DNA from 3 places in the Pantoea sp. YU22 genome. Region 3 is predicted to be linked to each of the others. Evidence: predicted binding sites of a transcription regulator. Region 3 holds the regulator's gene; each other region holds the start of a gene.
The links. The regulator CRP, encoded in region 3, controls carbon source genes, mostly activating them, when cyclic AMP is high. The targets are predictions, from matches to a motif close to ATGTGANNNNNNTCACAT.
Positions count from the first base shown of each region.

Region 1: psiE (phosphate-starvation-inducible protein PsiE) is a predicted target of CRP. The motif match lies at 2,017-2,034, and genes of this name have one in related genera.
Region 2: rhaB (rhamnulokinase) is a predicted target of CRP. The motif match lies at 1,253-1,270, and genes of this name have one in related genera.

Region 1 is NZ_RYDU01000002.1:458,614-461,891, forward strand. Features, by position in the region: gene ubiA (4-hydroxybenzoate octaprenyltransferase) at 79-945, opposite strand; gene ubiC (chorismate lyase) at 976-1,488, opposite strand; gene psiE (phosphate-starvation-inducible protein PsiE) at 1,558-1,968, opposite strand; gene EKL29_RS06600 (Na/Pi cotransporter family protein) at 2,258-3,278, shown strand, end outside.
Region 2 is NZ_RYDU01000001.1:797,104-800,381, forward strand. Features, by position in the region: gene rhaB (rhamnulokinase) at 1-1,109, opposite strand, end outside; gene rhaS (HTH-type transcriptional activator RhaS) at 1,400-2,221, shown strand; gene rhaR (HTH-type transcriptional activator RhaR) at 2,236-3,108, shown strand.
Region 3 is NZ_RYDU01000007.1:19,510-22,787, forward strand. Features, by position in the region: gene EKL29_RS11855 (phosphoribulokinase) at 1-237, shown strand, start outside; gene EKL29_RS11860 (OsmC family protein) at 473-877, opposite strand; gene crp (cAMP-activated global transcriptional regulator CRP) at 1,178-1,810, shown strand; gene EKL29_RS11870 (YccS/YhfK family putative transporter) at 1,869-3,278, shown strand, end outside.

The DNA of each region.
Region 1 (3,278 bases), on a different contig from region 3:
TCCCTGACGCGGGACGCTTTGCTCCTCGGGCCATACCCACCGCGCGTTTCAGCCTTGTTGCTCGCTGGATTAAAGTACTTAAAACAGCTGGCTGAACGGCGGCGTATTCAGCACCACGCCGATAAAGATCACCAGCCCGACATAGTTATTGTTAAGGAATCCCTGAAAACAGGCGTCGCGCTCACGGTGGACAATAAGTTTTTGCTGGTAAACAAACAGCACGGCGGCACCCAGCAGCGACCAGTAAAACAGCGCGTTAAGCTGCATCAGCGAACCGACCAGCGCCAGCAAACCCAGGGTTGCAAACTGCAGCAGGCCGATAATCAGCTTGTCGTAACGGCCAAACAAGATCGCCGTTGATTTGACGCCGATTTTAATATCGTCGTCGCGATCCACCATCGCGTATTGCGTATCATAGGCGACGGTCCAGCAGATATTAGCCAGAAACACCAGCCAGCATTCTAGCGGTAAGGACTTACTAACCGCCGCCCAGGCCATAGGGATCGCCCAGCCGAATGCCGCGCCCAACACCACCTGCGGCAGATGAGTATAGCGCTTCATAAAGGGATAAGACCACGCCAGCGCCAGACCGCCCAGCGAAAGCAGGATGGTCATCAGGTTCATGGTGAGGACCAGCGCGAACGCCAGCAGCCCCAGCAGCACAAACAGGATTTTCGCCTCTTTCTCACTCACCGCGCCGCTGGGTAGCGGACGACCGGCGGTACGCTTTACGAAACCGTCGACCTTGCGATCGGCAAAATCGTTGATGACGCAGCCCGCCGCGCGCATCACAAAGACGCCAAGCACAAACACTACCAGCACCCGGAACGGCGGAACGCCCATATCCGACAGCCACAGCGCCCACAGCGTCGGCCACAGCAGCAGCAGCGTGCCGATCGGTTTATCAATACGCATCAGGCGGCTATAGGCCTGAAACTTGCTCATCTCTACGCTCTTTTGCACGTTAAATCTTCCTCAGGCCAGGTCGCGATAGAGCGGCGAGGCAGGTAAAAACAGTTCCGTCAGCAGCAGCGGCTTGCCCGACAGCCGCAGCCGCGAGCGCCGTCCCCAGAGCGCGCCGACGCTGCCGGGTTCGATAAAGTCGCGGCTTAAGGTCGAAGAGGAGAAGAGATAGCGGCCAAGCGGGCGCGTTCCCAGCTGTTGCAGCATCTGCTCCGGGCCGTTGAGCGTGCTCTCCGGCACCAGCGTGCGGCCAATCAGCCAGGGCTCGTCGTCACCGCACAGCACGATCTCGCGCAGCCAGAAGCGCGTATCGTCAGGCAGAAGCGCCCTTTCATCGATAAGCTCATCGGCGTTAATAAAACCTTCGCGCATCGGCCGCACCGTCACTTCCTGACAGTGCTGCTCGAAACGGCGCGTCATGGAGTCCTCTTCCATCAGCCAGTCCAGCAGCGGCGCGGTCAGCGTCGGATGCGTGGATGGCAGCCAGTTGAGCGCGCGTAATAAGCTGAGCGCCTCTTGCGACATATCACCACTCCCGTCAATTTTGAGGGCAACAGTGTAGCGCAGAGGCGCGGCGGGCACACCTGGCGACGTTTATTCGCGCTTCAGGCGGTTACTGTTGGCCAGCCACAGCGTCACGACCAGAATCAGAATGGCGCCGGAGTAGCAGAGCGTATCGAAGGGATTTTTGTGATCGACGATAATCAGCCGAATAATCGCCGTAATGCCGATATAGACAAAATAGCGCAGCGGAAAGTGATAGCCCGACTGGAAGTACTTCACGATCAGGGCGATAAATTCGAAGTAGAGGAAATAGATCACAATTCCCTCAATCAGCAGATAGGACGACGCCTGCTCGCCGGTGTTCAGCAACACGTTAGCAAGGTGCAGCGTCTCTTTGCCAAGAAACACCGCCAGAATCACCGCCAGCGCCAGCAGTCCCAGATTCAGCACCCATTGCAGCGCCAATGCGATGTACTGACCGCCGGTGGGTTTAACGTTCATGACTGGCCTCCATAATGGCTTTCCGTAAAAGATCGCCATCATGCTGTAATGTGATGCAGATCACAAGATTCCCTGCTCTGGCCTTGCTGCCGCTGCGGTTAAGAAGCCAGCATTTATCCCCCTCCTGCCTCAGAGAACTGGTCTACAGTTAAAGAGTCGGCAGCGTGCGCAGGTCCCTTAAAACTCAGGAAAAATTGCGCCCCGCCCGACGGCTCTCTTTGCAGATTGCTCTTACCGTCAGGCTGGCTCTCTGCTGCTTTTTAGCCTGACGGTTATGGAGTGGCGTGACGTGTTGACCTTGCTCAATCTTCTCTCTGCCGTCGCCCTGCTGGTCTGGGGCACCCATATCGTGCGCTCCGGCATTATGCGCGTCTTCGGTGCCGATCTGCGCCGCGTGCTTAGCCGCAGCATTGAAAAGAAACCCATGGCGTTTCTGGCGGGCATCGGCGTGACGACGCTGGTGCAGAGCAGTAACGCCACCACGCTGCTGGTCACCTCTTTCGTGGCGCAGAAGCTAATGCGCCTGGCGCCTGCACTGGTCGTGGTGCTGGGCGCCGACGTCGGCACCGCCATCATGGCGCGTATTCTGACCTTCGATCTCTCCTGGCTGTCACCGCTGTTTATCTTTTTCGGCGTCATCTTCTTTCTGTCGCGCAAGCAGACGCGCGTCGGGCAGATGGGGCGCGCCAGCATTGGGCTGGGACTGATTCTGCTGGCGCTGCAGCTGATTGTCAGCGCCGCCAGGCCTATCACCCAGGCGGCGGGCGTGCAGGTGCTCTTCTCCAGCCTGACCGGCGATATCATGCTGGATGCGCTGATCGGCGCGCTGTTCGCCATTATCAGCTACTCCAGCCTGGCGGCGGTGCTGATTACCGCTACGCTGACTGCTGCAGGCGTCATCTCGTTTAAAGTGGCGCTTTGTCTGGTAATCGGCGCTAATCTCGGCAGCGGTCTGCTGGCGATGCTCAACGCCAGCGGCTCCAATGCCGCAGGCAAACGGGTGGCGCTCGGCAGCCTGTTGTTTAAGCTGCTCGGCTCGCTGGCGATGCTGCCCTTTGTCAATCTGCTGGCGCCCTGGCTGGATAAGATGCCGGTCAATGACGAAGAGCTGGTGATCTTCTTCCACGTCTTTTACAACCTGATCCGCTGCCTGGTTATGGTGCCCTTCGCCGAACCGATGGCGCGGCTCTGTACTCGCCTGATCCGCGATGATGCCGAAGCGGATATGACGCTCAAACCGCGCCACCTTGACCGCAGCGCGCTGGATACGCCTGCCCTGGCGCTGGTCAACGCCGCGCGCGAGGCGCTGC
Region 2 (3,278 bases), on a different contig from region 3:
ATACAGCGCGCCAGCGCGGCGGCGGACTGCGGCACCGCCATATGCTGTTCGGCGCAGGCATTCTGAATTTCGTTCACCATGCTGTCGGGATTGATAAAGCGCGCGTCGTTAGGATTGATCAGCGCGCGGCAGGCAGGCTCTTTTTGCGTCTCCGCAATCAGCGTGCAAAGATCGTCAATCTGCAGCTCGGCGCAGACCCGCTGCAGCAGCCAGAGCCCCATAATGTTTTTCAGAACGCGATAGCCCTCTGCACCGCCCTCGTTGGTAATGTTAGCCTGGAGCGCGGCAGCGCTGGCGTAAGGCAGCAGGCTTTCGAATCCCATCAGCGACCAGGTGCCGGAGCTGAGATAGGCCGCGTTCTCCTGAGTCAGCGGCGTGGCAAGCACTGCGCTGGCGGTATCGTGCGTCGTAACGGCGATCACCGGAATGTCGACGCCGTTGGCGTTCTGCCAGTAACCGATAACATTGCCCGGCGACGTGGGCGTACCGAACCACGCAGGCGACGCGCCTGCCCAGTTGAGCAATTCGGCGTCCCACTCGCCGCTTTCGATATTCAACAGCTGCGTGGTGGTGGCGTTGGTGTATTCCCAGTTGAGCTTGCCCGTCAGGCGATAGTGCAGATAGTCGGGGATCATCAGCGCATGGGCGGCCTGCTCTTTCCAGTCAGGCTGCTGCTGGCTCAGGGCGCGGAACTGATAAAGCGTGTTAAACGGCAGAAACTGAATGCCGGTGCGGCCATAAATAGCCTCTTTACCCAGATCGCGCAGCGCCTGCTCCATCAGCCCGTGGGTGCGTTTATCGCGATAGCTCACCGCTTCGCCGACCCGATTGCCCGCCTTATCCAGCAGCACCATATCAACGCCCCAGGTGTCGATGCCGATGCTGTCCGGCACGATGCCTTCATCGCCCAGCTGCGCCAGCCCGGCGCGGATCTCGCGTTCAAGATGGTCGAGGTCCCAGCAGTCATAGCCGCCCCGACGTTCGCGAAGACTGGCGAAACGACGCACCTCGCGTAGATCGATTTGCTGTGATGCGGCGTCCCACCGGGCGAGCATCACACGTCCGCTGGATGCGCCCAAATCAACCGCAACGATATTTCGCTTACTCATGGCCCGTTCTTCCTTAGATATGATGCTGACAGAGTAAAAACGTTACGTGTTCGCCACCTTCCCCGTACTGCCAGCGCGGCTATGCCGCTGGCAGGTTTGCAAAGATGTTCGTGAGAGAGATCACAGAGGCGTAAGGGCGACAGATGTGAGCTTCGCCGCAATTCTTTTATCTGGCGGGAATATCTTGAATAAAAAGCGAATTTACTGCGCTTCGCAGTACAAAATTCAAGGTAAGCGGCGTGGGCGCTGAGTAGACTCGGTTACGCTTTTGTTAAACGAACGAGGCCACTATGACGATTTTACACAGCGCCGATTTCTTTCCTCAGGGCGATTACGCTATCGCTATCGAACCGCGTGTGCCGCAGCAGGCGTTTCCCGAGCATCACCACGATTTCCATGAAATCGTGCTGGTAGAACAGGGTTCGGGCATTCATGTGTTCAACGGCCAGCCGCAAACGCTGTGCGCCGGTTGCGTCTGCTTCGTGCGCGACCACGATCGGCATCTGTATGAGCAGACGGATAATCTCTGCCTGACCAACGTGCTCTACCGCAGCCCTGCCGCCTTTCGCTTTCTTTCGGGTTTGCAGGCGCTGCTGCCGAACGAGCGAGAGGGCAATTACACCTCGCACTGGCGCATAAATAGCAAAGCCATGACGCAGGCGCTGGATGTCGTGGCGAAGATGCGGCAGGATGAGGGCTGGTCGCTGGAGAAGCAGGCTCGCCAGGAGCAGCTCTTCTTGCAGCTGCTGGTTTTGCTGCGCGAAGCGTGCCGCAATGAACAGGCGCAGGATCAGGAAGCCCGCCTGCACCGTCTGCTCGACTGGCTTAACGATCACTACAGTGAAGATATTTTGTGGGACGCGCTGGCTGACCGTTTTTCGCTGTCGCTGCGCACGCTGCATCGTCAGATGAAGCAGCAAACAGGCAGTACGCCACAGCGCTATCTGAACCGCCTGCGGCTGCTGCAGGCGCGGCATCTGCTGCGCCACAGCGATCTGCGTATTACCGATATCGCCTTTCAATGCGGTTTCGGCGACAGCAACCACTTCTCTACTCTGTTTCGGCGTGAATTTGGCTGCGCACCGCGAGCGGAGCGCCAGCAGATGATGTAAAAAAGGAGCGAGCGATGACGCTGATACTGAGTCGGGACGACTATTTTCCCGCGCCTGGCCTGCCGGTTACGGTGGCTGAACGTATGCCACAACCCTCTTTTCCCGCCCACCGGCATGAGTTTAGCGAAATTGTCATCGTCTGGCGCGGCAACGGCCTGCATATTCTCAACGATCGCCCCTGGCTGATTACCTGCGGCGACGTCTTCTATATTCGCGACCAGGATTGCCACAGCTACGACAGCGTCAACGACCTGGTGCTGGACAATATCCTCTACTGCCGCGATCGCTTCGGTCTTGCTCTCGACTGGGGGCAGCTATTGCCGCCGCAAGGCGTTGACGCGCCGGGCTGCTGGCGTCTGACCACCCGTGGTATGGCGCTGGCGCGCGGCGTAATTAGCCAGCTGGAGCGCGAAAGCCGCAAGAGCGATCCCCTTTCCATTCAGCTTACGGAAGCGCTTTTTTTACAGCTGGCGCTTATTCTTCGCCGCCACGGCTATGCGGCAGATCGCCCCTGGGCGCTGCCGGAAGGCGAGCAGCTCGATCTACTGATGTCGGCGCTACAGGGCGCGGTGGCGCGCCCTTTCGATCTGGCGACCTTTTGCCAGCAAAATTCGCTGAACGAACGCGCGCTGAAGCAGCTCTTTCGCCAGCAGACCGGAATGACGGTCGGTCACTATTTGCGGCAGCTGCAGCTTTGTCAGGCAAAATATCTGCTGCGCACCCAGGATTGTCTGATCAGTGAAGTGGCGGCGCGCTGCGGCTTCGACGACAGCAACTATTTTTCGGTAGTGTTTACGCGCGAAACGGGTTTAACGCCCAGCGCCTGGCGCCAGCGGTTTGTGCCGCAGCGCTCGGGAAGCTCAGCACAGGACCGCGCGCCGTCCTGAAAAAGAGGTTGCCAGCAGGTTCCTGAACGGTTACTCCGTGCCAGCGCAGGTGAGATGGCCCGATCGCAAAGACGCAAAAGGCGGCATCCTTGCCAGCTCGGCCCGCGACATCCTTGTCGCGGGACGCTTTGCTCCTCGGTCCATCTCACCTGCTTAGCGAGCTTATGAGC
Region 3 (3,278 bases):
GATACCTCAAACCCGTTCGCCGCGCGTGAGATCCCGTCGCTGGACGAGAGCTTTGTGGTTATTCACTTCCGCGGGCTGGAAAATATCGACTTCCCCTATCTGCTGGCGATGCTGCAGGGTTCGTTTATTTCGCATATGAATACCCTGGTGGTGCCGGGCGGTAAAATGGGGCTGGCGATGGAGCTGATTATGGCACCGCTGGTGCAGCGACTGATGGAAGGGAAGCAGATCGCCTGACCGGCTGTGGTCGCAGGTGGTCGCAGGTGGTAAGACCGAGGTGGTCGCGGATGGCAAGGCCCGATCGCAAAGACGCAAAAGAGGGCATCCGGAACGCAAAGAGCGGGTGAGATGGGCAGAGGAGCAAAGCGTCCCGCGACAAGGATGTCGCGGGCCGAGCGCGCATGGATGCCTTGAGCGACTTTGCGATCGGCCCATTTCACCCGCGCGAGCTCGTTGCTAAAGGCAACCAGCCTTACAGCTCAATCACCTCATAGCTATGGGTAATCTCAACGCCCTTGCCCAGCATTAACGCCACCGAACAATACTTCTCCGCTGAGAGATCTACCGCGCGCGCCACGGCTTTATCGCTCAGCGCTTTGCCGCTGACCACAAAGTGCAGGTTAATATGGGTAAACAGACGCGGCGCCTCTTCGCGACGCTCTGAGGTCAGCTTCACCTCGCAGTCCGCCACCTCGTTGCGCCCTTTCTGTAAAATAGAGACCACGTCGATGGCACTGCAGCCGCCCGTCGCCATCAGCACCATCTCCATCGGACTTGGCGCTTTATCGCCGGAGTTGCCGTCCATCAGAATCTGATGTCCCGACGCCGACTCGCCGAGAAAGGTTAACCCTTCGACCCACTTCACTCGTGCCTGCATGTTTCCACCTCAAGAATAGCCCGTTTGCCGCCAGAGTACGCGTTCACCTGACAAACAGCAATCCAGAGTAATCCCCCCTTTGCTGAAGCGAGACAACAGAAGACAGTCGGCAAAAGCTGTGCTACAAACAGTGCTGAAAATAGTTCGTTCTGTTAAGGACGAAGACGGGACACATCAAGCGCCTGCCGCAAAATAAGGCCCGAATAATCTCCTTCAGGAGAAACGCTTGAAGCTTTCATCGCCTGGCAGGGAATAATCCCCCCGCGTTTTGGGCACGATTACAACAGAGGATAATAGCGAATGGTTCTCGGCAAACCGCAAACAGACCCTACACTCGAATGGTTCCTGTCCCATTGCCATATTCACAAATATCCATCCAAAAGTACGCTGATTCATCAGGGTGAGAAGGCTGAAACCCTCTACTACATCGTGAAAGGTTCCGTTGCGGTACTTATCAAAGATGAAGAGGGCAAAGAGATGATCCTCTCTTACCTGAATCAGGGTGATTTTATCGGCGAGCTTGGCCTGTTTGAAGAAGGTCAGGAGCGCAGCGCCTGGGTACGCGCTAAAACCGCGTGCGAAGTGGCGGAGATTTCCTACAAGAAATTCCGTCAGCTTATCCAGGTGAACCCGGATATTTTAATGCGTCTCTCGTCGCAGATGGCGCGCCGTCTGCAGGTCACATCGGAAAAAGTAGGCAATTTAGCTTTCCTCGACGTTACCGGACGTATTGCACAAACCCTGCTTAACCTGGCTAAACAGCCAGACGCCATGACGCATCCCGACGGCATGCAAATCAAAATTACTCGTCAGGAAATTGGCCAAATCGTTGGTTGCTCACGCGAAACCGTGGGCCGCATTTTGAAAATGCTGGAAGACCAGAATCTGATTTCCGCACACGGCAAAACCATTGTCGTTTACGGCACCCGCTGATTTCCTCTCACTCACGGCGTGATTTCTCAGTCACGCCGTTACTGCTTTTAGCGAAGTGATGTGGCGTCGAATCATCTATCACCCCGAAGTTAACTATGCCCTGCGGCAGACGCTGGTGCTGTGCATTCCCGTGGCACTCGGCTGGCTGTTCGGCGATCTGCAAAAAGGGCTGCTCTTCTCTCTCGTTCCTGCCTGCTGTAACGTCGCGGGCCTGGATACGCCGCACAAACGCTTCTTCAAACGTCTGATTGTCGGCGGCTCGCTGTTTGCGCTCGGCAGTTTCCTGATCCAGCTCTTAACGCTGAAAGGCGTGCCGCTGCCTGCCGTGCTCTTTGTTCTGCCGCTGCTGCTGGGCGTTACCGGCGAAATCAGCCCTCTGCACGGGCGTTTGCTCTCAGGGACGCTGGTGGCGGCCATCTTTACGCTAAGCCTGATCGGCCGCATGCCGATCTATGTGCCGCCGCTGCTCTATATCGGCGGCACGCTCTGGTATGGACTCTTCAACTGGTTCTGGTTCTGGCTGTGGAAAGAGCAGCCGATGCGCGAAACCCTGAGCCTGATCTACCGCGAACTGGCGGATTACTGCGACGCGAAATATACGCTGCTGACCCAGCTTACCGATCCGGAAAAAGCGTTGCCCCCGCTGCTGGCGCGCCAGCAGAAAGCGGTCGATTTGATTAACACCTGCTATCAGCAGATGCATATGCTCTCCGCCAGCCGCGACAACAGCCATAAACGGCTGACGCGCGCTTTTCAGGTGGCGCTCGATCTGCAGGAGCATATCTCTGTCAGCCTGCATCAGCCAGAGGAGGTGCAGAAACTGGTAGAGCGCAGCCATGCAGAAGCGGTAATACGCTGGAACGCCAACATTATCTCGGCACGACTGCGCGCGCTCGCCGACGCCATTCTTTACCACCAGCTGCCGAGCCGTTTCGATATGGATAAGCCGCTCGGCGCGCTGGAGAAGATCGCCCGTCAGCATCCCGATAACCCGGTGGGCCACTTCTGCTTCTACCACTTCAGCCGCATCGCGCGCGTGCTGCGCACGCAAAAACCGCTCTATCAGCGCGACCTGATGACCGATCGCCAGCGCCGTCTGCCGCTGCTTGCCGCGTTGCGCAGCTATCTGTCGCTGAAGTCCTCTGCGCTGCGCACGGCGGCGCGCTTCGCCGTGATGCTGATGTTCGGCAGCGCGCTGGCGATGCTGTTCGATATCCCCAAGCCCTACTGGATCCTGATGACCATTATGTTTGTCAGCCAGAACGGCTACAGCGCCACGCGGGTGCGGATCCAGCACCGGGCGCTGGGCACCTTCGCCGGCCTGGTGATTGCCGCCGCCTCGCTGCGCTTCGCGGTACCGGAATCGCTGGTGCTGCTGTTTATGCTGGTGGTGACGCTGCTGAGCTATCTGGTGACGCGTAAATATTACGGCTGGTCGATGATCGGCTTTACCGTCACGGCGGTTTAC